3 regions of the Streptomyces sp. NPDC007088 genome follow, and region 1 is predicted to be linked to each of the others. Evidence: predicted binding sites of a transcription regulator. Region 1 holds the regulator's gene; each other region holds the start of a gene.

Region 1 (6,883 bases):
CGGGCCGTGGCCCGCCATTTGGCGAGGGACTTGGCGCCGCGCTCGCCCCGCCACTGGGTCACGCAGCGCGCCGCCTGCCACGGGACGACGGCGTCCACGCCGGTCTCGGTCATCGTTTCCACGGCGAGTTCGCCCCGGTCGCCCTTGGGCAGCGCCTGGACGACGGTGACGCGCGGGCTGCCGACGGGTTCCTCGGCGAGCGCGCCGAGTTCGACGGTCAGCCGGTCCTTGCCCTCGGCGGACAGGACGACGCAGGGCGCCCAGTGCCCACGGCCGTCGGTGAGGACGACGTCCTCCCCCGGGCGCAGCCGCTTCACGGACACGGCGTGCCGGCCCTCGGGCCCGTCGAGCACGTAGGCGGCGCCCTCGCGGGCGCGCCCGGCGAGGTCCTCGGCGACGAAGACGGGCGCGGTCACGCGGCACCTCCCAGGGCGGCGGCGGCCGTCCGGGTCTCGGCGGCCAGCGTCTCGACGAGCCGGGCGGCGGGCAGCGTACGGGCCATCCGGTGTCCCTGGCCCGCCCACAGCGCCATGCCCTGCGCGTCCCCGGCGGCGGCCGCCGCCTTCCGCAGTCCCGAGGTCAGGTGGTGCACCTCGGGGTAGGCGGCGGGGGCCTGCGGTCCGTGCTCCCGCAGGAAGCGGTTGACGAGTCCGCGCGCGGGCCGCCCGGAGAAGGCCCGGGTCAGTTCGGTGCGCACGAACAGCGGGTTGGTGAGCGCCGCCTTGTGCAACGGCGAGGCCCCCGACTCCGGGCAGGGCAGGAAGGCGGTGCCGAGCTGCGCGGCCTGCGCCCCGGCGGCCAGCACCCCGGCGATCTGCGTGCCGCGCATGAGCCCGCCGGCCGCGATCAACGGCAGCGGCACGGTCTCCCTGACCTGGCTGACCAGCGCGAGCAGACCGATCCCGGCTCCGTCGCAGGCCGGGTCGTCGCGGTGTGTGCCCTGGTGGCCGCCCGCCTCGATGCCCTGGACGCACACGGCGTCGGCGCCCGCCCACTGGGCGGCCTGCGCCTCCTCGGGCGTCGTGACGGTGACGACGGTGACGGTGCCGACCCGCTGGAAGGCGTCGAGGACGTCGCGGGTGGGGCAGCCGAAGGTGAAGGACACGACGGGCACGGGGTCGGCGAGCAGGACCTCGACCTTCTCCTCGTACGCGTCGTCGAGAGCGCCCTCGGGGACGGGCCCGACCGGCACGGCGTACCGTTCCGCCTCCCCGGCCAGGTGCCCCGCGTAGGCGGCCACGGCCTCCGGGTCCCCGGCGGGCTGCGGGAGGAACAGGTTCACGCCGAAGGGGCGCGCGGTGAGTTCCTTCGTCTCCTTGACCTGCTCGCGTACGTCGTCGGCTCCGCGGTAGCCGCCGGCGAGGAACCCGAGGCCGCCGGCGCCGGACACCGCCGCGGCCAGCGCCGGGCAGGAGGCGCCGCCCGCGAGGGGAGCTTGCACGATCGGGTGCCGCAGAAGCTCGGTCAGACTTGAGGACATGCCCGCATCGTCCCACGAGCCCGCCGGGCGCCGCCCGCCGCCCGAGCCCTCGGGGCAGGGGGGCGGCGGGGAGCCGGACACGGCCGTGCGGCCCGCGCGAGGGACGCACGCGGGCCGCACGGTGGTGGCACGGGCTCAGGAACGGCCGTTGAAGGCGTCCTTGAGCCGGGAGAACAGGCCCTGCTGGCCGGGCTGGAACTGCCCGAGGGGCCGCTCCTCGCCGCGCAGCTTGGCGAGTTCGCGCAGCAGCCGCTCCTGCTCGGGGTCGAGCTTCCCGGGCGTCTGGACCTCGACGTGCACGATGAGGTCCCCGCGCCCGCCGCCGCGCAGGTGGGTCACGCCGCGGCCGTGCAGCGGAACGGACTGCCCGGACTGGGTGCCGGGCCGGATGTCGACGTCCTCGGTCCCGTCCAGCGTGTCCAGCGGCACCTTCGTGCCGAGCGCCGCCGCCGTCATCGGGATGGTGACGGTGCAGTGCAGGTCGTCCCCGCGCCGCTGGAAGACGGAGTGGGCCACCTCGTGGATCTCGACGTAGAGGTCACCGGCGGGGCCGCCGCCGGGGCCGACCTCGCCCTCCCCCGCGAGCTGGATGCGGGTGCCGTTGTCGACACCGGCCGGGATCTTCACGGTCAGGGTGCGCCGCGAGCGCACCCGCCCGTCGCCCGCGCACTCGGGGCAGGGCGTCGGCACGACGGTGCCGAAGCCCTGGCACTGGGGGCAGGGCCTGGAGGTCATGACCTGGCCCAGGAAGGACCGGGTGACCTGCGAGACCTCACCGCGACCGCGACACATGTCGCAGGTCTGCGCCGAGGTGCCGGGGGCGGCGCCCTCGCCGTTGCACGTGTTGCAGACGACGGCCGTGTCGACCTGGATGTCCTTGGTGGTGCCGAAGGCCGCCTCGTTGAGGTCGATCTCCAGCCGGATCATGGCGTCCTGGCCGCGCCGGGTCCGCGAGCGCGGTCCGCGCTGCGAGGAGGCGCCGAAGAACGCGTCCATGATGTCGGAGAAGTTCCCGAAGCCGCCCTGGCCGAAGCCGCCGGCCCCGCCACCGCCCGACTGGGACAGCGGGTCCCCGCCGAGGTCGTAGACCTGCTTCTTCTGCGGGTCGGAGAGCACCTCGTAGGCGGCGTTGATCTCCTTGAACCGCTCCTGCGTCTTGGGGTCCGGGTTGACGTCGGGGTGGAGTTCCCGCGCCAGACGCCGGAACGCCTTCTTGATCTCGTCCTGGGAAGCGTCGCGGCGCACGCCGAGTACGGCGTAGTAGTCCGTGGCCACTTACGACTCCGCCAGGATCTGTCCGACGTAACGAGCCACTGCGCGTACCGCTCCCATCGTTCCGGGGTAGTCCATGCGGGTCGGTCCGACCACGCCGAGCTTGGCGACTGCCTCGCCGCCCGAACCGTAGCCGACCGAGACCACCGAGGTGGAGTTGAGCCCCTCGTAGGCGTTCTCATGACCGATCCGGACCGTCATGCCCGGGTCCTTGGCCTCGCCGAGCAGCCGCAGGAGCACGACTTGCTCCTCCAGCGCCTCGAGCACCGGCCTGATCATGAGGGGGAAGTCGTGCCCGAACCGGGTCAGGTTGGCCGTGCCGCCGATCATCAGCCGTTCCTCGGTCTCCTCGACGAGGGTCTCCAGCAAGGTGGAGAGCACGATCGAGACGGTCCCCCGGTCGTCCTGTTCGAAGGACTCGGGGAGATCCTGCACGAGCTGCGGGACGTCGGCGAACCAGCGCCCGGCGACCCGGCTGTTGAGCCGGGCCCGCAGATCGGCCACGGAGGTGTCACCGAACGGCGCCGGGCAGTCGACCATGCGCTGCTCGACGCGTCCGGTGTCGGTGATGAGCACGAGCATCAGCCGTGCCGGGGCCAGTGACAGCAGCTCCACGTGACGCACCGTCGAGCGCGTCAGCGAGGGGTACTGCACGACGGCGACCTGCCGGGTGAGCTGCGCGAGCAGCCGCACCGTGCGCCCCACGACGTCGTCGAGGTCGACGGCGCCGTCCAGGAAGTTCTGGATGGCGCGCCGCTCGGGGGCGGTCATCGGCTTGATGTCGGCGAGCTGGTCGACGAACAGCCGGTAGCCCTTGTCGGTCGGGATGCGGCCGGCGCTGGTGTGCGGCTGGGCGATGTAGCCCTCCTCCTCCAGCGCGGCCATGTCGTTGCGCACCGTGGCCGGGGAGACCCCGAGCCGGTGCCGCTCGGTGAGCGCCTTGGAGCCCACCGGCTCCTCGGTCCCGACGTAGTCCTGGACGATGGCGCGCAGTACTTCGAGTCTGCGTTCACTGAGCACCGCGCACACCTCCCTGGTCGCCGGCCGGCGATCACCGGTCCGGGCTTGGCACTCGCCCTGTCTGAGTGCCAGCACTTCCCCGGCCAGTGTACGGCCGTGAGGTACACCCCCGGCAAGGGCGGTGGCACGGCAGGTCGTGCGCCCCGGCACGGCTGAGAAGGACAGGACGGGGCAGGGTAGGGCCGAAGACCACGAACGGACGGCCACGGCCCTCGCGAAGGGACGGGCCCGGCGCACCGGCGGACTCTCCCCCGGCGCACGGGCACGGGTGGCGGCGCACAGGGAACGGGAGCGAGCGGTGACCGACGACGGCGGATGGGAGCGGCTCGCACCGGGCGTGGCCCGGCTGCGACTGCCCGCGTGGGACTGCACGGTGGGCCTGGTCACGGCGGGCGGCACGGCCCTGCTCGTCGACGCGGGCGCGAGCGTACGGGAGGGGAGCGCGGTGCGCGCCGGGGCCCGGTCCCTGCTCGACGGCGGCCGCGTGACGCATCTCGCACTGACCCACCCGCACTTCGACCACGTGCTGGGCGCCGGGGCCTTCGCGGGCGTGACGACGTACGGGGCGGTCGGCGTGGAGGGGCTGCTCGGTTCCCCGGAGGGCCGCACGTCGCTGTACGCGGACGCGGTGCGGCACGGGCTCGACGAGGGCGAGGCGGCGCAGGCGGCGGACCTCGCGCGCGCCCCCGAGCACACGGTGTCGGGCGAGTTCACGCTCGGCCTGGACGGCGGCCGCCGGGTCCTGCTCGCCAACGTGGGCCCCGCGCACACCGGCCACGATCTGGTGGTCGTCGTGCCGGGCGCCGGGCCGTCCGCGCCCACCGTCGTGTTCTGCGGCGATCTGGTCGAGGAGTCGGGTCCCCCGCAGGCCGGTCCTGACGCGGTCCCGGCGCGCTGGCCGGACGCCCTGGACCGGTTGCTGGACCTGGGCGGCGAGGACGCGCTGTACGTCCCGGGCCACGGAGCGGTGGTGGACGCGGCCTTCGTCCGCGCCCAGCGCGCCGAACTCGACGCGGCGCACGGCGTGTCGTGATCCCCCGAACGGCGGCACTTCCTATCGTCTGAGGAATGCGCGCGTACTCCTCCGACCTGACCCCGCCGTGGAAGAAGCAGCGGCCCGCTCCCGAGGTCCCCCTGGAGCGGGACCTCGTGGTGGAGGAGGTGACGACCGGCTTCTGCGGGGCGGTGCTGTCCTGGGAGAAGTCGGCGGAGGGCCTCGTCGTGACGCTGGAGGACCGCTTCGGCAAACGCCGCGTCTTCCCGCTCGCCCCGCGCGGCTTCCTGCTGGAGGGCCGCGCGGTGACACTCGTACGCCCGCGCTCCACGGCACCGGCCGCCCCGTCCCGTACGGCCTCGGGCTCGGTCGCGGTTCCCGGGGCCCGCGCCCGGGTGGCGCGGGCGGGCCGCATCTACGTCGAGGGCCGGCACGACGCGGAGCTGGTGGAACGGGTGTGGGGCGACGACCTGCGGATCGAGGGCGTCGTCGTGGAGTACCTGGAGGGCGTCGACGACCTGCCCGCGATCGTCGCCGAGTTCGCCCCGGGCCCCGACGCCCGCCTGGGCGTCCTGGTCGACCATCTGGTGCCCGGCTCGAAGGAGTCACGCATCGCCGCCGGGGTCACCAGCGCGCACGCCCTGGTCGTGGGCCACCCCTACATCGACGTGTGGGAGGCGGTGAAACCCTCCTCCCTGGGCATCGAGTCCTGGCCCCGCGTCCCGCGCGGCCAGGACTGGAAGAGGGGCGTGTGCCGCGCCCTGGGCTGGCCGGAGAACACCGGAGCGGCCTGGCAGCACATCCTGTCCCACGTCCACACCTACAAGGACCTGGAACCGGCCCTGCTCGGCAGAGTGGAAGAACTGATCGACTTCGTCACAGCCCCGTAGCCCGATCCCGGCGGGGAGCGAGCCGCTCCGGCCCGGGGACGGCTCCTGGGCCCCGCACCGTCTCCCCGGCGGGCGAACACGCGGTGAGGCCCCCGGTCGTTCGGCCGGGGGCCTGACCCGCGCCCCGGACGGGCCCTTTCGGACCCGTCCGGCGCTTGAGGGCACCGCAACCGCCCCAGCCCCCTCCGGCATCCCGTCCGGCGCTTGAGGACAGAGCGAGGCCGCTGGCGAGCCTCAGTCCACCAGATCCCGCACCACCGCGTCCGCCAGCAACCGCCCCCGCAGCGTCAGCACGGCCCGTCCCCCGCGATGCGCCGCCGGGTCGAGCAGCCCCGCTTCCACGGCCCGCGAGGCCGCCGCGAGCCCGTCCGGCCTCAGCAGCGCCAGCGGGCAGCCCTCGCTCAGCCGCAGCTCCAGCAGGACGCGTTCGACCCGCCGGTCCTCCTCGCTCAGGATCTCCCGCCCGGCCCCGGGCGAACGTCCCCCGCCCAGCGCCGCCGCGTAGGCGCCCGGGTGCTTGACGTTCCACCACCGCACCCCGCCGACGTGGCTGTGCGCCCCCGGTCCGGCCCCCCACCAGTCGGCGCCGCGCCAGTACAGCTCGTTGTGCAGGCAGCGCCCGGCCTCGGTCGTCGCCCAGTTGGAGACCTCGTACCAGGAGAACCCGGCGCGGCTGAGCGCCTCCTCGGCGATCAGGTAGCGGTCCGCGTGCTCGTCGTCGTCGGTCATCGGGACCTCGCCGCGCCGGATGCGCCGCGCGAGCCCGGTGCCCTCCTCGACGATGAGCGCGTACGCCGACACATGGTCGGGACCCGCGCCGATCGCCGCGTCCAGCGAGGCCCGCCAGTCCTCGTCGCTCTCGCCCGGGGTCCCGTAGATCAGGTCGAGGTTGACGTGCTCGAAACCGGCGGCGCGCGCCTCGGCCACGCAGGCCTCGGGCCGCCCCGGCGTGTGGGTGCGGTCCAGGACGCGCAGCACGTGCTGCTTCGCGCTCTGCATGCCGAAGGAGACCCGGTTGAACCCGCCCTCGCGCAGTTCGGCCAGGTACGCGGGATCGACGGACTCGGGGTTGGCCTCGGTGGTCACCTCGGCGTCCTCGGCGAGCCCGAACTCCTCGCGTACGGCGCTCAGCATCCGGACGAGGTCGGCGGCGGCGAGCAGCGTGGGCGTGCCGCCGCCGACGAACACGGTCCGCACGGGGCGCGGGTCCCCGCCGAGCACCTTGCG
Region 2 (6,883 bases), on a different contig from region 1:
CGCCGGGCTGCTCCGCGACAGCAGCGCGGAGTTCGCGGCGCTCTGGGCGGCCCACGAGGTGAGCCTGCCGCGCAACGAGCCCAAGCGCATCGTCCACCCCGACCTCGGGGTCCTCGAACTGCACTGCCAGAAGCTCATGGACCCCGAGCAGGCGCAGACCCTCCTCGTCTACACCGCGACCCCCGGCACGGAGAGCCACGAGAAGCTCCAGCTCCTCAACGTCTTCGGCGTACGCGCCCCGGGAACCTGAGGGCGCCCAGGCCCGTATCGCCTCCCGGAAACCCTCGAAACTCCCGAAACCCTCGAAACCCCCAGGACCCCCAAAACCCCCAGGACCCTCGGAACCCCCGGGACCAGGCCCCCCGAAACACCCGCGTCCACGAACGCAGAGGGCGGTGTCCCCCACAACCGTGGGGGACACCGCCCTCTGCGTACTGCCTCAGGATTCCGATCCGGCCGGCCGGGGCCGGCGGGGGGATCAGAAGTCCATGTCACCGCCGGGCATGCCGCCCGGAGCACCGGCCGGGGCGGCCTTCTCCGGCTTGTCGGCGATGACGGCCTCGGTGGTGAGGAACAGCGCGGCGATCGACGCGGCGTTCTGGAGCGCGGAGCGCGTCACCTTGGCCGGGTCGAGGATGCCCTCGGCGACCATGTCGACGTACTCGCCGGTGGCGGCGTTCAGGCCGTGGCCCACGGTGAGGTTGCGGACCTTCTCCACCACGACGCCGCCCTCAAGGCCGGCGTTGACGGCGATCTGCTTGAGCGGGGCCTCCAGGGCGAGCTTGACGGCGGCGGCGCCGGTCGCCTCGTCACCCTCCAGCTCCAGCTTCTCGAAGACCGAGGAAGCCTGGAGAAGCGCCACGCCACCACCGGCGACGATGCCCTCCTCGACGGCCGCCTTGGCGTTGCGCACCGCGTCCTCGATGCGGTGCTTGCGCTCCTTGAGCTCGACCTCGGTGGCGGCACCGGCCTTGATGACGGCCACGCCGCCGGCCAGCTTCGCCAGACGCTCCTGGAGCTTCTCGCGGTCGTAGTCCGAGTCGCTGTTCTCGATCTCGGCGCGGATCTGGTTGACGCGGCCCTGAACCTGATCGCTGTCACCGGCACCGTCGACGATGGTCGTCTCGTCCTTGGTGATGACGACCTTGCGGGCGCGGCCCAGCAGGTCGAGACCGGCGTTCTCCAGCTTGAGGCCGACCTCCTCGGAGATGACCTGGCCACCGGTGAGGATGGCGATGTCGCCGAGCATGGCCTTGCGGCGGTCACCGAAGCCCGGGGCCTTGACGGCGACGGACTTGAAGGTGCCTCGGATCTTGTTGACGACCAGGGTCGACAGGGCCTCGCCCTCGACGTCCTCGGCGATGATCAGCAGCGGCTTGCCCGACTGCATGACCTTCTCCAGCAGCGGAAGGAGGTCCTTCACGTTGCTGATCTTGGAGTTGACGATGAGGATGTACGGGTCGTCGAGCGACGCCTCCATACGCTCCATGTCGGTGGCGAAGTACGCCGAGATGTAGCCCTTGTCGAAGCGCATACCCTCGGTGAGTTCCAGCTCCAGACCGAAGGTCTGGGACTCCTCGACGGTGATGACGCCTTCCTTGCCCACCTTGTCCATGGCCTCGGCGATCAGCTCGCCGATCTGGGTGTCGGCGGCGGAGATGGAGGCGGTGGAGGCGATCTGCTCCTTGGTCTCCACGTCCTTGGCCTGCTCCAGCAGCGCGGCGGAGACCGCCTCGACGGCCTTCTCGATGCCGCGCTTCAGCGCCATCGGGTTGGCGCCGGCGGCCACGTTGCGCAGACCCTCACGGACCAGCGCCTGGGCCAGGACGGTCGCGGTCGTCGTGCCGTCACCGGCGACGTCGTCCGTCTTCTTCGCGACCTCCTTGACCAGCTCGGCGCCGATCTTCTCGTACGGGTCCTCCAGCTCGATCTCCTTGGCGATGGAAACACCATCGTTGGTGATCGTGGGGGCGCCCCACTTCTTCTCCAGGACGACGTTACGGCCCTTGGGGCCGAGGGTCACCTTGACGGCGTCGGCGAGCTGGTTCATACCGCGCTCAAGGCCGCGCCGCGCCTCCTCGTCGAACGCGATGATCTTGGCCATGTGAAGTGGTCCTCCCAGGACGGGGTGGGCTGAGGGACCGTGTGGCGCCCGCGACGGACGGCCTGCGCACCGCACGGTTCCTAGCCCCGTACGGCCTGCGGGCCTCACCGACCCGGTCCTTCTGTCACTCTCAACGTCAGAGTGCTAACGCCTATGATTAGCACTCGGCCCAGGAGAGTGCAAGCCTCCCAGGAACGGGTGCCCCGAAGGGGCGGCCCCCGGGAGGCGGTCCCCCCGACAGCCCGAGGGCCCGCACCCCTGGGGGTGCGGGCCCTCGGCCACGTCGTCCGTTTATCGGTCGAGCGCTGTTCAGGCAGCCTGACGGACCATGTCCGCCTGCGGCCCCTTCTGACCCTGCGAGATCTCGAACTCGACTCGCTGGCCCTCTTCAAGGGTGCGGTAACCGTCCATCTGGATCGCGCTGTAGTGGACGAAAACATCCGCACCACCGTCGACCGCGATGAAGCCGTACCCCTTCTCCGCGTTGAACCACTTGACGGTGCCCTGAGCCATGCCTAACTCCCCTATTACTGGCCCTTGCACAGGAACGCACTTCGCGAACCCGGGTCAGACCTCACCCCCCAGACGTATGGGGGTGTGCGCCGGAACGCGTCGACCGCCGCTGAATGTATCTGCCCAACTGCCGTCTGCAACAGGTCAATCGGACGAGAAATCCAGGCATCAGGTATGGACCTATAGGCCGGAATCGGCGGAAGTTCCGGGCAATTCGGGCCCGGCAAAAGGAACGCAAAGCCGCAAAAAGGCAAGAGATTCAGGAGCGGGAACACCGGCTCACAGAAGCCCTGCGGCGCGTTTCCCGGGCCGCCGCCCCGGACGCTCTTCGAGGTGCGGGGAAACGGCGAATCATTATCCCCAACTGTACCTCCGCCAATCACATGGAATTGCCCCCTCCGCTTTTTCGCGGAGGGGGCGACGGACGTGCGGGGTCGGCAGTGGTCAGCAGCCGCCGGCGACCGCCGGGATGATCGAGATCCCGGCGCCGTCGGGGGTCGCCGTCTCCAGGCCCTGCTCGAAGCGGACGTCGTCGTCGTTGACGTAGACGTTCACGAAGCGGCGCAGCTTGCCCTGGTCGTCGAGGACGCGGCCGGCGATGCCGGTGTGGTTCTTCTCCAGGTCGGCGATGACCTCGGAGAGGGTCGCGCCCTCGGCCGGGACCTCGGACTTACCGCCGGTGTAGGTGCGCAGGATGGTGGGGATGCGGACGTTGACGCTCATGGGGTACAGCCTTTCTCGGCCTGCTCGGCCGAAGGGGCACGGGGACGGCATCAGGCGGAGGGCGGACACGGGGGCGCGCCGAGGGCGCGCGGGAGCGCCGGGGGCGGCCCCGTGGTCGCGCGCCGGGTCAGTCGCGGGCGAGACCCGCGGCGCGGAACGCGTCGAGGTCCGGGCGGATGGTCGCGGTCGGACCGGTGGTGGGGGCCACCGCGTCGAGCGTCTTGAGGCCGTCACCGGTGTTGAGGACGACGGTGGTGAGGCTCGGGTCGAGCGCCCCGGACTCGATGAGCTTGCGCGTCACCCCGACGGTGACGCCGCCCGCGGTCTCCGCGAAGATCCCCTCGGTGCGGGCGAGCAGCTTGATCGCGTCCACGACCTGCTCGTCGTTCACGTCCTCAACGGCGCCGCCGGTGCGCCGGGCGATGTCCAGGACGTACGGGCCGTCCGCCGGGTTGCCGATCGCGAGGGACTTGGCGATGGTGTTCGGCTTCTGCGGGCGTACGACGTCGTGGCCGGCCTTGTACGCGGTGGAGACCGGCGAGCAGCCCTCCGCCTGGGCCCCGAAGATCCGGTACGGCTTGTCGGCGACCAGGCCGAGCCTGATCAGTTCCTGGAAGCCCTTGTCGATCTTGGTGAGCTGTGAGCCGGAGGCCACCGGGATGACGATCTGGTCGGGCAGCTCCCAGCCGAGCTGTTCGGCGATCTCGTACGCGAGGGTCTTGGAGCCCTCGCCGTAGTACGGGCGGAGGTTGACGTTGACGAAGCCCCAGCCCTCGCCGAGCGGGTCACCGATCAGCTCGGAGCAGAAACGGTTCACGTCGTCGTAGTTGCCCTCGATGCCGACCAGCTCGCCGCCGTAGACGGCGGCCATGACGACCTTGCCCTGTTCCAGGTCGTGCGGGATGAACACGCAGGAGCGGAAGCCGGCGCGGGCGGCGGCGGCGCCGACGGCGCCGGCCAGGTTGCCGGTCGAGGAACAGGAGAGGGTCGTGAAGCCGAAGGCGCGGGCGGCCTCGACGGCGATGGCGACGACGCGGTCCTTGAAGGAGTGCGTCGGGTTGCCGGAGTCGTCCTTGACGTACAGGCCGCCGGTGACGCCCAGCTCGCGGGCGAGACGGTCGGCCCGGACGAGCTGGGTGAAGCCGGGGTTGGTGCTGGGGTGGGTGGCCACGTCGGCGGGGACGGGCAGCAGCGGGGCGTAGCGCCAGATGTTGTCGGGACCGGCCTCGATCCGCTCGCGCAGGGCCTCGGCGTCGCCCTCGGGGAGGTCGTAGGCGACCTCCAACGGGCCGAAGCAGCTCTGACAGGCGAAGATGGGTCCGAGCGGGAAGCGCTCGCCGCATTCGCGGCACGAGAGAGCGGCGGCGGGTCCGAGATCGACGCCCGTCTTCGCGGGAGCGGAGGTTTCGGCGGTCTGCACAGCCATGGTGGGGAGGCCCTTTCTCCTCATCTTCCTCGCGACGCATCTCGCCACGAGACGGAATTGGCACCTTCCCGAGCCGTGGGCCTCGGTGGCGGACGTACCGCCAGGAGACTCGGCCGGAGGGTTGCCGGGGCTTCAACGGGCCGTATCCCTCTGCCCCTCTGGATGAGCGGTATGGCAGGCGGACCCTGAGGATCCACCGCGTTTGTCACGTGTCCGGCACGTGGTGTCACGTGTCTGTCATGACACGCGGTGCGGGTGGCACAGCCCGACACGGGATGGTCACCGGCACTGTCCAAGACTGTAACCGAAGCACCGGATCGTTGAGATAGTCGTCCGCACGCCGAGATGGAGATCACGGCCGGCCGGCCGGGCCGGCCTCCCAGGTCAGTCAGTTCCGGTATCCGGTATTCCGCAAGCAGTACCCGCACGAGGGGACGCACAACGTGCTCGAAGAGGTGGAGCGCTGGCTCGACCGCCGTTCCTGGACCGCAGCCGACCGCACGCTGCCGCAGATTCTCGCGGCGAAGCGGGCAACCGGGTCCTCGGTGAGCGTGGTCCTGCCCGCACTGGACGAGGAAGCCACGGTCGGCGACATCGTGACCGTGATCCGGCGAGAGCTCATGGAGAAGGTCCCGCTCGTGGACGAGCTGGTGGTCCTCGACTCCGGTTCGACCGACTGTACGGGAGAGGTCGCCGCGGCGGCCGGGGCCCGGGTCGTGCACCGCGACGTCGTGCTGCCGGGCCTGCCCGCGGTGCCCGGCAAGGGAGAGGTCCTGTGGCGCTCCCTGCTCGTCACCGAGGGTGACATCGTGTGCTTCGTGGACTCCGACCTGAAGGAGTTCTCCCCGGACTTCGTGTCCGGCATCGTGGGCCCGCTGCTGACCGATCCGGACGTGCACTTCGTCAAGGCGATGTACGAGCGTCCACTGGGCGACGCCTCGGGGCAGGGCGGCCGGGTCACCGAGATCATGGCCCGCCCGCTGCTGAACATGCACTGGCCGCGGCTGGCCGGTTTCGTGCAGCCGCTGGGCGGGGAGTACGCGGCGCGGCGCTCCCTGCTGGAGCGCCTGCCGTTCCCGGTGGGTTACGGCGTGGAGCTGGGCCTGCTCGTGGACGCGCTGCACACCGTGGGCCTGGACGCGCTCGCCCAGGTGGACGTCGGGGTGCGCAAACACCGTCACCAGGACGGGCAGGCGCTGGGCCGGATGTCGGCGGCGATCTACCGCACCGCGCAGCTCCGGCTGGCCAGGGGCCACCTCGTACGCCCCGAACTGACCCAGTTCGAACGCCACCCGGACGGCGGCTACGTCCACCACACCCACGAGGTGGACACCCGGGAGCGGCCCCCGATGACGGAGATCCCCGAGTACGAGAGCCGGCGCCGGGCGGCCTGAGGACGCCGGGCGGCTCGGGACCGCGCACGCGCTGGGCGGGTACGGCCTCGTACTGGGCGGCGGCCGGGCCTGGCTCCCGGTCGCCGCGTGCGCGCTCGCGGCGTCCCAGGCGCGTGCGCGCTCGCGGCGTTCCAGTTCCGGCGGCGGGCGGCGCACCGCCCCAGTGTCGTGTCCTCGGGCACGAGCGGGTCGAGGACACGACACTGAGGCGGTGGGGACCCCGGCGGTGCGGTCGGCCTCGGCCCGGAGGTCGGCCGTCACGTCCGCGCGACCGCCGCGCAGGGCGTGGAAGGCGCCCGCCGGCCGAGCCCTCCCGATGCTGCTCTCGCCAGAGCCGGAGGCGCCGTCGAGCAGGACTCCCCCGGCGCCCCCCGGCGGCCGTCGTTCCGGTTCCCGCTTCCGCTTCCGCCCCTCCCGTCACCCGTCCTCGCGGCGTCCTCGCGCGTCGCTCCGGCCCCTCTCCCGGCCCCTCGTATACAACTCGTACGTTTGAGCGCATAACGGTGCGGCTAGGAAGGATCTATGTCTACGTCTGCTGATCAGTCGCGCGCCTCCGTCCTGGTGGCGTCCAACCGGGGCCCCGTCTCCTACACGCTGCGCGAGGACGGCTCGCTGAGCGCCAGGCGGGGCGGGGGCGGGCTGGTGTCGGGGCTGTCCGCGATCGGCCCGGAGTCGGACGCGGTGTGGGTGTGCGCGGCGCTGAGCGACGGGGACCGGGAGGCC
Region 3 (6,883 bases), on a different contig from region 1:
CTCGGGGACGAGGCCCACGAGACGGTCGGCGAGCAGGGGCCGCACGACGAGGTCGGCCCACTCCTCCGCGTCCTCGGCCGGGCCGTCCCCGTAACGGAAGGCGAGCGCGATGTCGCAGTCCCCCTCGCGCAGCAGTTCGACCGAGCGGGGCGGTTCGGCCTCCTCCAGGGAGACGCGGGTGCCGGGGTGGTCGCGGCGCAGCGCGGCGAGGGCGGCCGGGACGAGCGCGGAGCTGCCGCTCGGGAAGGACACGAGGCGCACCCGGCCCGCCCGCAGTCCGGCGATGGCGGCGACCTCCTCCTCGGCGGCGGTGAGCCCAGCGAGGATGCCGTTGGCGTGCCGGGACAGGGCCTGGCCGGCCTGGGTGAGCCGCATCTCACGGCCGGTACGGACCAGCAGCGGGGTGCCGGCCGAGTTCTCCAGCGCCTTCATCTGCTGGCTCACGGCGGGCTGCGTACAGCCGAGTTCACGGGCGGCGGCCGAGAAGGAACCGGTCGCGGCCACGGCGCGCAGGACGCGGAGGTGTCGGGCCTCGATCATGCCACCGAGCATAAGTGATGCTTGGAGACGACCACGAATTGCCACAGCGGGCTTTGATCACCTGAGGGCACCGGGCGGCGCGCCGGGCTGCGCACCGCCTACCCTCCCGGTCATGAGGCTTCTGTCTGTGAACGTGGGCCGGCTGCGGCGGGTTCCCTACACGAACGCCCCCTCCGGCGGTACGGGCATCGACAAGCGTCCGGTCGAGGGGCCCGTGCGGGTCGCGGCGCCGGGGCCGAAGGGGGTGGGGGCGAGCGGTCTGGCCGGGGACGTGGTGAGCGACACCCGCCACCACGGCGGGAACGACCAGGCCGTGTACGCCTTCGCCCGGGAGGACCTCGACGCGTGGGAGCGGGAGCTGGGGCGCCCGCTGGCGAACGGGTGTTTCGGCGAGAACCTGACGACGCTGGGCCTGGACCTGACGCACGCGCTGATCGGCGAGCGCTGGCGGGTCGGCCGCGAGGTGGTCCTGGAGGTGACGAGCGGGCGCGTCCCGTGCCGTACCTTCGCGGGGCATCTGGGCGAGAGCGGCTGGATCAGGCGGTTCACGCGCAAGGGCGAGACGGGCGCGTACCTGCGGGTGATCACGCCGGGCGGGATACGGGCCGGGGACCCGATCGAGGTCGTCCACCGCCCGGACCACGAGGTGACGGTGGCGCTCCAGTTCCGGGCGGGTACGACGGACCGTTCGCTGCTGCCCCGGCTGCTGCCGGCCGGGGAGGCGCTGCACGGCGAGTCGCTGGCCGCCGCACGGGAGTTCGTGGCGCGCGAGGGCGGGGCGGTGGAGGCGGGCGGCGTCTAGCGGTCGTGGAGATCACTAGCCTTGCCGCATGACTACGGCTCTGATTACGGGATCGACCGCCGGTATCGGCTCGGCCTTCGCCCGGCGGCTTGCGGCGGACGGGCACGACCTGATCCTGGTCGCGCGCGACACCGACCGGCTGCGGGTGCAGGCGACAGAACTGCACGACCGGCACGGGGTGGAGGTCCGGGTGCTCGCCGCGGACCTCTCGACCGACGCGGGTATCGCCTCGGTGGAGAAGCGGCTGGCGGACGGGAAGCAGCCGGTGGACCTGCTGGTGAACAACGCGGGTTTCGGGAACCGGGGCCGCTTCCTGGAGGTTCCGGTCGCCGACGAGCTGACGATGCTCAAGGTGCACTGCGAGGCGGTGCTGCGGCTGACGGTGGCGGCGACCCGCTCGATGCGGGAGCGCGGGCGCGGCGGCGTGGTCAACGTGGCCTCGGTCGCGGCCTTCCTGCCGCGCGGTACGTACGGGGCGTCGAAGGCGTGGGTCGTGCAGTTCACGCAGGGCGCGGCGCGGGACCTGGAGGGCAGCGGGGTGCGGCTGATGGCGCTGTGCCCCGGTTTCGTACGGACGGAGTTCCACGAGCGGGCCGGGATGGGCACGGACAACATCCCGAAGTGGATGTGGCTGGACGCCGACAAGCTCGTGGCCGCGGCACTCGCCGACCTGGCGCGGGGCCGTACCGTCTCGATCCCCGATCCGCGCTACAAGGCGCTCATGAGCGTGGTGAAGTTGACACCGAGGGCCCTCCTCGGGGGCGTGACCTCGCGGACGGGCCGGAAGTACGGGCCGCGGTAGCCGGGCCGGGGACGAAGGCGCCCCCCGTCAGGCGCACCCGTCGCTTGAGGCCGCCTCCGGACCAGCCGGACGCCTTCCGGACCGGCCGGACGTCCTGTGCGTCAGCCGGACGCCTTCCGGACCAGCCGGACGTCTTCCTCACCAGCCGGACGACTCCTGAACCAGCCCGTCCGGCGTTCGAGGACGACTGCATCCAGCCCATCCGGCGCTTGAGGACAACTACTTCCAGCCCGTCCGGCGCTTGAGGACGACTACTTCCAGCCCGTCCGGCGCTTGAGGACACGGCCGAAGGCCGGACACCCCCGACGGCGGTGACAGAACGAGGTCCGGTCCTCCCCCAGAGGGGAAGGACCGGACCTCGCGACCCAAGCGGAGCGGATCAGTGGGAGTGACCGTGCGAGTGACCGCCGGCCTCCGCCTCCTCCTCCGCCGGCTTCTCGACGACCAGGGTCTCGGTCGTCAGAAGCAGGGAGGCGATGGACGCGGCGTTCTCCAGCGCGGAGCGCGTGACCTTGACCGGGTCGATGACGCCGGCCTTGACCAGATCCCCGTACTCGCCGGTCGCGGCGTTGAAGCCCTCGCCCTTGTTCAGCTCGGCGACCTTGGAGGTGATGACGTAGCCCTCCAGGCCGGCGTTCTCGGCGATCCAGCGCAGCGGCTCGACGGCGGCGCGGCGGACGACGGCGACACCGGTGGCCTCGTCGCCCTCCTTGCCGAGGGAGCCCTCCAGGACCTTGACGGCGTGGACGAGCGCGGAGCCACCACCGGAGACGATGCCCTCCTCGACCGCGGCGCGGGTCGCGGAGATGGCGTCCTCCAGACGGTGCTTCTTCTCCTTCAGCTCGACCTCGGTGGCCGCGCCGACACGGATCACGCAGACGCCGCCGGCGAGCTTCGCGAGGCGCTCCTGGAGCTTCTCGCGGTCCCAGTCGGAGTCGGTGGTCTCGATCTCGGCCTTGATCTGGGCGACGCGGCCCGAGATCTCGGACTGCTCGCCGCCACCGTCGACGATGGTGGTGTCGTCCTTGGTGACGGTGACGCGGCGGGCGGTGCCCAGCACGTCCAGACCGGCCTGGTCGAGCTTGAGGCCGACCTCCTCGGCGATGACGGTCGCACCGGTGAGGGTGGCCATGTCGCCGAGCATCGCCTTGCGGCGGTCGCCGAAGCCGGGCGCCTTGACGGCGACGGCGTTGAAGGTGCCGCGGATCTTGTTGACGACCAGGGTCGACAGGGCCTCGCCCTCGACGTCCTCGGCGATGATCAGCAGCGGCTTGGAGGCACCGGCCTGGATGACCTTCTCCAGCAGCGGCAGCAGGTCCTGGATCGAACCGATCTTGCCCTGGTGGATGAGGATGTACGGGTCGTCGAGGACGGCCTCCATACGCTCCTGGTCGGTCACCATGTACGGGGACAGGTAGCCCTTGTCGAAGGCCATGCCCTCGGTGAAGTCGAGGTCCAGGCCGAAGGTGTTGGACTCCTCGACGGTGATGACACCGTCCTTGCCGACCTTGTCCATCGCCTCGGCGATCAGCTCGCCGACCTGCTTGTCCTGGGCGGACAGCGCGGCCACGGCGGCGATGTCGGACTTCTCCTCGATCGGCCGCGCGGTGGCGAGCAGGTCCTCGGAGACGGCCTTGACGGCCGCGTCGATGCCCTTCTTGAGGAGGGCGGGGGAGGCGCCGGCGGCGACGTTGCGCAGGCCCTCGCGGACGAGCGCCTGGGCCAGGACGGTCGCGGTGGTGGTGCCGTCACCCGCGATGTCGTTGGTCTTGGTCGCCACCTCCTTGACGAGCTGGGCGCCGAGGTTCTCGTACGGGTCCTCTACCTCGACCTCGCGGGCGATGGTCACACCGTCGTTGGTGATGGTGGGGGCGCCGAACTTCTTGTCGATGACGACGTTGCGGCCCTTGGGGCCGATCGTCACCTTCACGGTGTCGGCAAGCTTGTTGACGCCACGCTCAAGGGCGCGACGGGCGTCCTCGTCGAACTTCAGGATCTTCGCCATGGGAGCGGTTCAGCCCTCTCGGAAAACTGGATCTGAAAACGAGTCGCGCCCCCGGCCCCGGCTTCATGTGCATCGGGGGCCGGGGGCGCAGCTCATAGCAAAGCTGGGTGAATCCGGGTGGATTACTTCTCGATGATCGCGAGCACGTCGCGAGCCGAGAGGACGAGGTACTCCTCGCCGTTGTACTTCACCTCGGTGCCGCCGTACTTGCTGTAGAGCACGACGTCGCCGGTCTTGACGTCGAGCGGCAGGCGCTCGCCGTTCTCGAAGCGGCCCGGACCCACAGCGAGGACGACGCCCTCCTGGGGCTTCTCCTTCGCGGTGTCCGGGATGACCAGGCCAGAGGCCGTGGTCTGCTCGGCGTCGAGCGGCTGGACCACAATGCGGTCCTCAAGCGGCTTGATGGCAACCTTGGAGCTGGCGGTCGTCACGATCCGACCTCCCCCTTCGGAGATCTCGCGGGGTCAATGGGGTGGCGACCAGGTGGTCCGTCGTCGCGGGTGCCGGACTGCCCGTCGCTGTTTGGCACTCTCCGGTGGGGAGTGCCAGGACCGAGACTATGACTGCGATTAGCACTCGGTCAAGCGGAGTGCCAGACGAGTCCCGGCGGACCAGCCCGCGAGCGGCCCCCGGCGGACCGGCGAAGGGCCCCCGGCGGACCGGCGAGGGGCCCCCGGCGGACCGGCGAGGGGCCGCCGGAAGGCCGCCTGGGGGCCGGTGGGCGGGGTCGCGGGCGGGCCGGAGGACGGCCTCAGCGCTCAGACATAGTCCTCCAGCCTGGCCACCGCGTACCCCTTCTCGGTGACGGTTCGCAGAAACGTGCGCAGGGCGTCCGGCATGGTGCCCTTCCACTGCGCGCGGCCCTGGAAGTGCGTCAGCACGATGTCGCCGGGGTGCAGGTCCTGGTCGGCCTCGCGGTACTCCCAGCGGCCGGGGAAGACCTCGGCGTTCCACAGCGGCACCGCCCGCACCCCGCAGGACTTGGCGGTGACGAGGGTGTCGCGGTTGTAGTCGCCGTACGGCGGCCGGAAGAGTTCGGGCCGCTTCCCGTACTGGCGGCCCAGGATGTCCTGCATCCCGCAGATCTCCTCGCGCTGCTCGCCGCGCGAGAGGGCGGGCAGGTAACGGTGGTGCAGGGTGTGGTTGTTGATCGCCACGCCCTTGTCCCGCGCCTTGCGGAAGTAGCCGTAGTCGTCGCTGACGAGGTAGTCGCTCAGGAACGCCGAGTACGGGATGTGCAGTTCCTCCAGCATCCGCAGCGTGTCGGGGTCCTTGTTGTCGCCGTCGTCGATGGTCAGGAACACGACGCGGTCGGTGGTCGGCACGGTCGTGAAGACCGGGGGCAGGGCCTCGTCCCGCTGGCCGCGCACCTCGAAGCCGGCCCGGGTCGGGGGGAGCACCTTGTCGGCCGGCGGGGGCGGGGCGATCATCGGCGGCTGCTTGAGGCCCCAGCGGCGGGAGGCCGCCACGAGGGCCTCGCGTTCGCGGGCGACGCGGGCCCGTTCCGCGATGGCCCGCTCGGCGGCGGCCTTCGCCGCCTCCCGGTCCAGCTCCAGCGCGCCCTTGGGGGCGGCGGCGGCCGGCCCGGGAGCGCCCTGGACCCCGGCGCCCGCCCGCGCGGAGGGGCTCGCCTCGCCCCCCGCGTCCCGCGCCCCGGTCGCGCAGCCGGAGGCGGCGAGGAGGGCGGCGAGCAGGAGGGGCAGCCGACGCCGCGCGAACCTGCCACCCCGTGAGGTCTTTCTGTCTTTTTGTCCTACTAATCTCATGAGGCCGCATCCTGCTACGGCTGTCGCGCGGCGCGGGCGCGCCACGATTGCGCAACAGCCGGGCGGAGGACGCGCTTCCGCCGCACGGCCGTACGACCCTGGTCCCATGAGCGACCTCTCGCCCCCGCACGCTCCCCGGCCGGGGCCGCCCTCCGCGTGGGCGCAGGTGGCGCTGGCCCTGGTCCTCGGCCTGGTGGAGCTGGCCGTGGTGGCCTGGGCGGTCTTCGCGGACGGCCTGAGCGGCTGGGCCGCCGCCGCCTCGCAGGGCACGCCCGACCACAGCACGCTGCGGTTCACGGTGCTGGGCGTCGGCGGCTTCGGCGCGGTGCTCACCGCGCTGTTCTGGTGGGGACGGGAGCGGGTGGCCGCCGTCCTCCAGGGCCTCCTGGCCTTCCTCCTGCTGCTGGTCACGGCGCTCAGCTGGGTACAGGGCACCGGGAAGGCACCCGCGCCGTCCCCGTCCCCCACCTACCGCGGCACGTACGGGCAGTGCTTCAGCGGCGGCGACGACGACGAGTGCCCGGGGGGCTGAGCCGGGGCGGCGGGCGGGAGCGGCGCCGCGTCCCGCGTGCGGGGCCGGGGCGGCGGCACCGGAGAATGGGCGGGTGGACCTCGAAGACTTCCGTGCCCTGCGTACCCCCGAGGGCGCCGCCCTGCTCGACGAGCTGCGCGGGCTGCGCCCCGCCGAGGAGCTGTCGGCGGCCACGCGGCTGCGCCGCGGCCACCCGGCCTCCCTCGTGTCGGCGGCGATCGGCCAGGCACGGCTGCGGGACCGGGCGGCGGCGAAGTTCGGGGCGGCGGACGCCGGACGCATGTTCTTCACCCCGGGCGGGGTGGAGCAGGCCACCCGCGCCCCGGTCGCCGCCCACCGCGCGCGCCGGTTCGCCGACCTCGGGGTGCGCCGCCTCGCCGACCTGTGCTGCGGGATCGGCGGGGACGCGCTCGCGCTGGCCCGGGAGGGCATCGCC

What was found. The regulator HrcA, encoded in region 1, represses chaperone genes, less so after heat shock. The targets are predictions, from matches to a motif close to TTNGCACTCNGNNNNNCNGAGTGCNAA.
Region 2: groL (chaperonin GroEL) is a predicted target of HrcA. The motif match lies at 2,262-2,288, and genes of this name have one in related genera.
Region 3: groES (co-chaperone GroES) is a predicted target of HrcA. The motif match lies at 4,719-4,745, and genes of this name have one in related genera.

The regions. Positions count from the first base shown of each region.
Region 1 is NZ_JBIAFO010000008.1:175,818-182,700, forward strand. Features, by position in the region: gene ACFYMP_RS15355 (16S rRNA (uracil(1498)-N(3))-methyltransferase) at 1-416, opposite strand, end outside; gene ACFYMP_RS15360 (nitronate monooxygenase) at 413-1,480, opposite strand; gene dnaJ (molecular chaperone DnaJ) at 1,616-2,755, opposite strand; gene hrcA (heat-inducible transcriptional repressor HrcA) at 2,756-3,772, opposite strand; gene ACFYMP_RS15375 (MBL fold metallo-hydrolase) at 4,071-4,805, shown strand; gene ACFYMP_RS15380 (DUF3097 domain-containing protein) at 4,841-5,656, shown strand; gene hemW (radical SAM family heme chaperone HemW) at 5,891-6,883, opposite strand, start outside.
Region 2 is NZ_JBIAFO010000003.1:176,388-183,270, reverse strand. Features, by position in the region: gene ACFYMP_RS06530 (helix-turn-helix transcriptional regulator) at 1-250, shown strand, start outside; gene groL (chaperonin GroEL) at 479-2,104, opposite strand; gene ACFYMP_RS06520 (cold-shock protein) at 2,414-2,617, opposite strand; gene ACFYMP_RS06515 (MoaD/ThiS family protein) at 3,062-3,340, opposite strand; gene thrC (threonine synthase) at 3,468-4,766, opposite strand; SAM riboswitch class I at 4,784-4,935, opposite strand; gene ACFYMP_RS06505 (glucosyl-3-phosphoglycerate synthase) at 5,210-6,160, shown strand; gene ACFYMP_RS06500 (trehalose-6-phosphate synthase) at 6,683-6,883, shown strand, end outside.
Region 3 is NZ_JBIAFO010000018.1:70,354-77,236, forward strand. Features, by position in the region: gene ACFYMP_RS25010 (LysR family transcriptional regulator) at 1-540, opposite strand, end outside; gene ACFYMP_RS25015 (MOSC domain-containing protein) at 653-1,342, shown strand; gene ACFYMP_RS25020 (SDR family NAD(P)-dependent oxidoreductase) at 1,371-2,144, shown strand; gene groL (chaperonin GroEL) at 2,524-4,149, opposite strand; gene groES (co-chaperone GroES) at 4,272-4,580, opposite strand; gene ACFYMP_RS25035 (polysaccharide deacetylase family protein) at 4,908-5,915, opposite strand; gene ACFYMP_RS25040 (DUF6234 family protein) at 6,022-6,447, shown strand; gene ACFYMP_RS25045 (SAM-dependent methyltransferase) at 6,521-6,883, shown strand, end outside.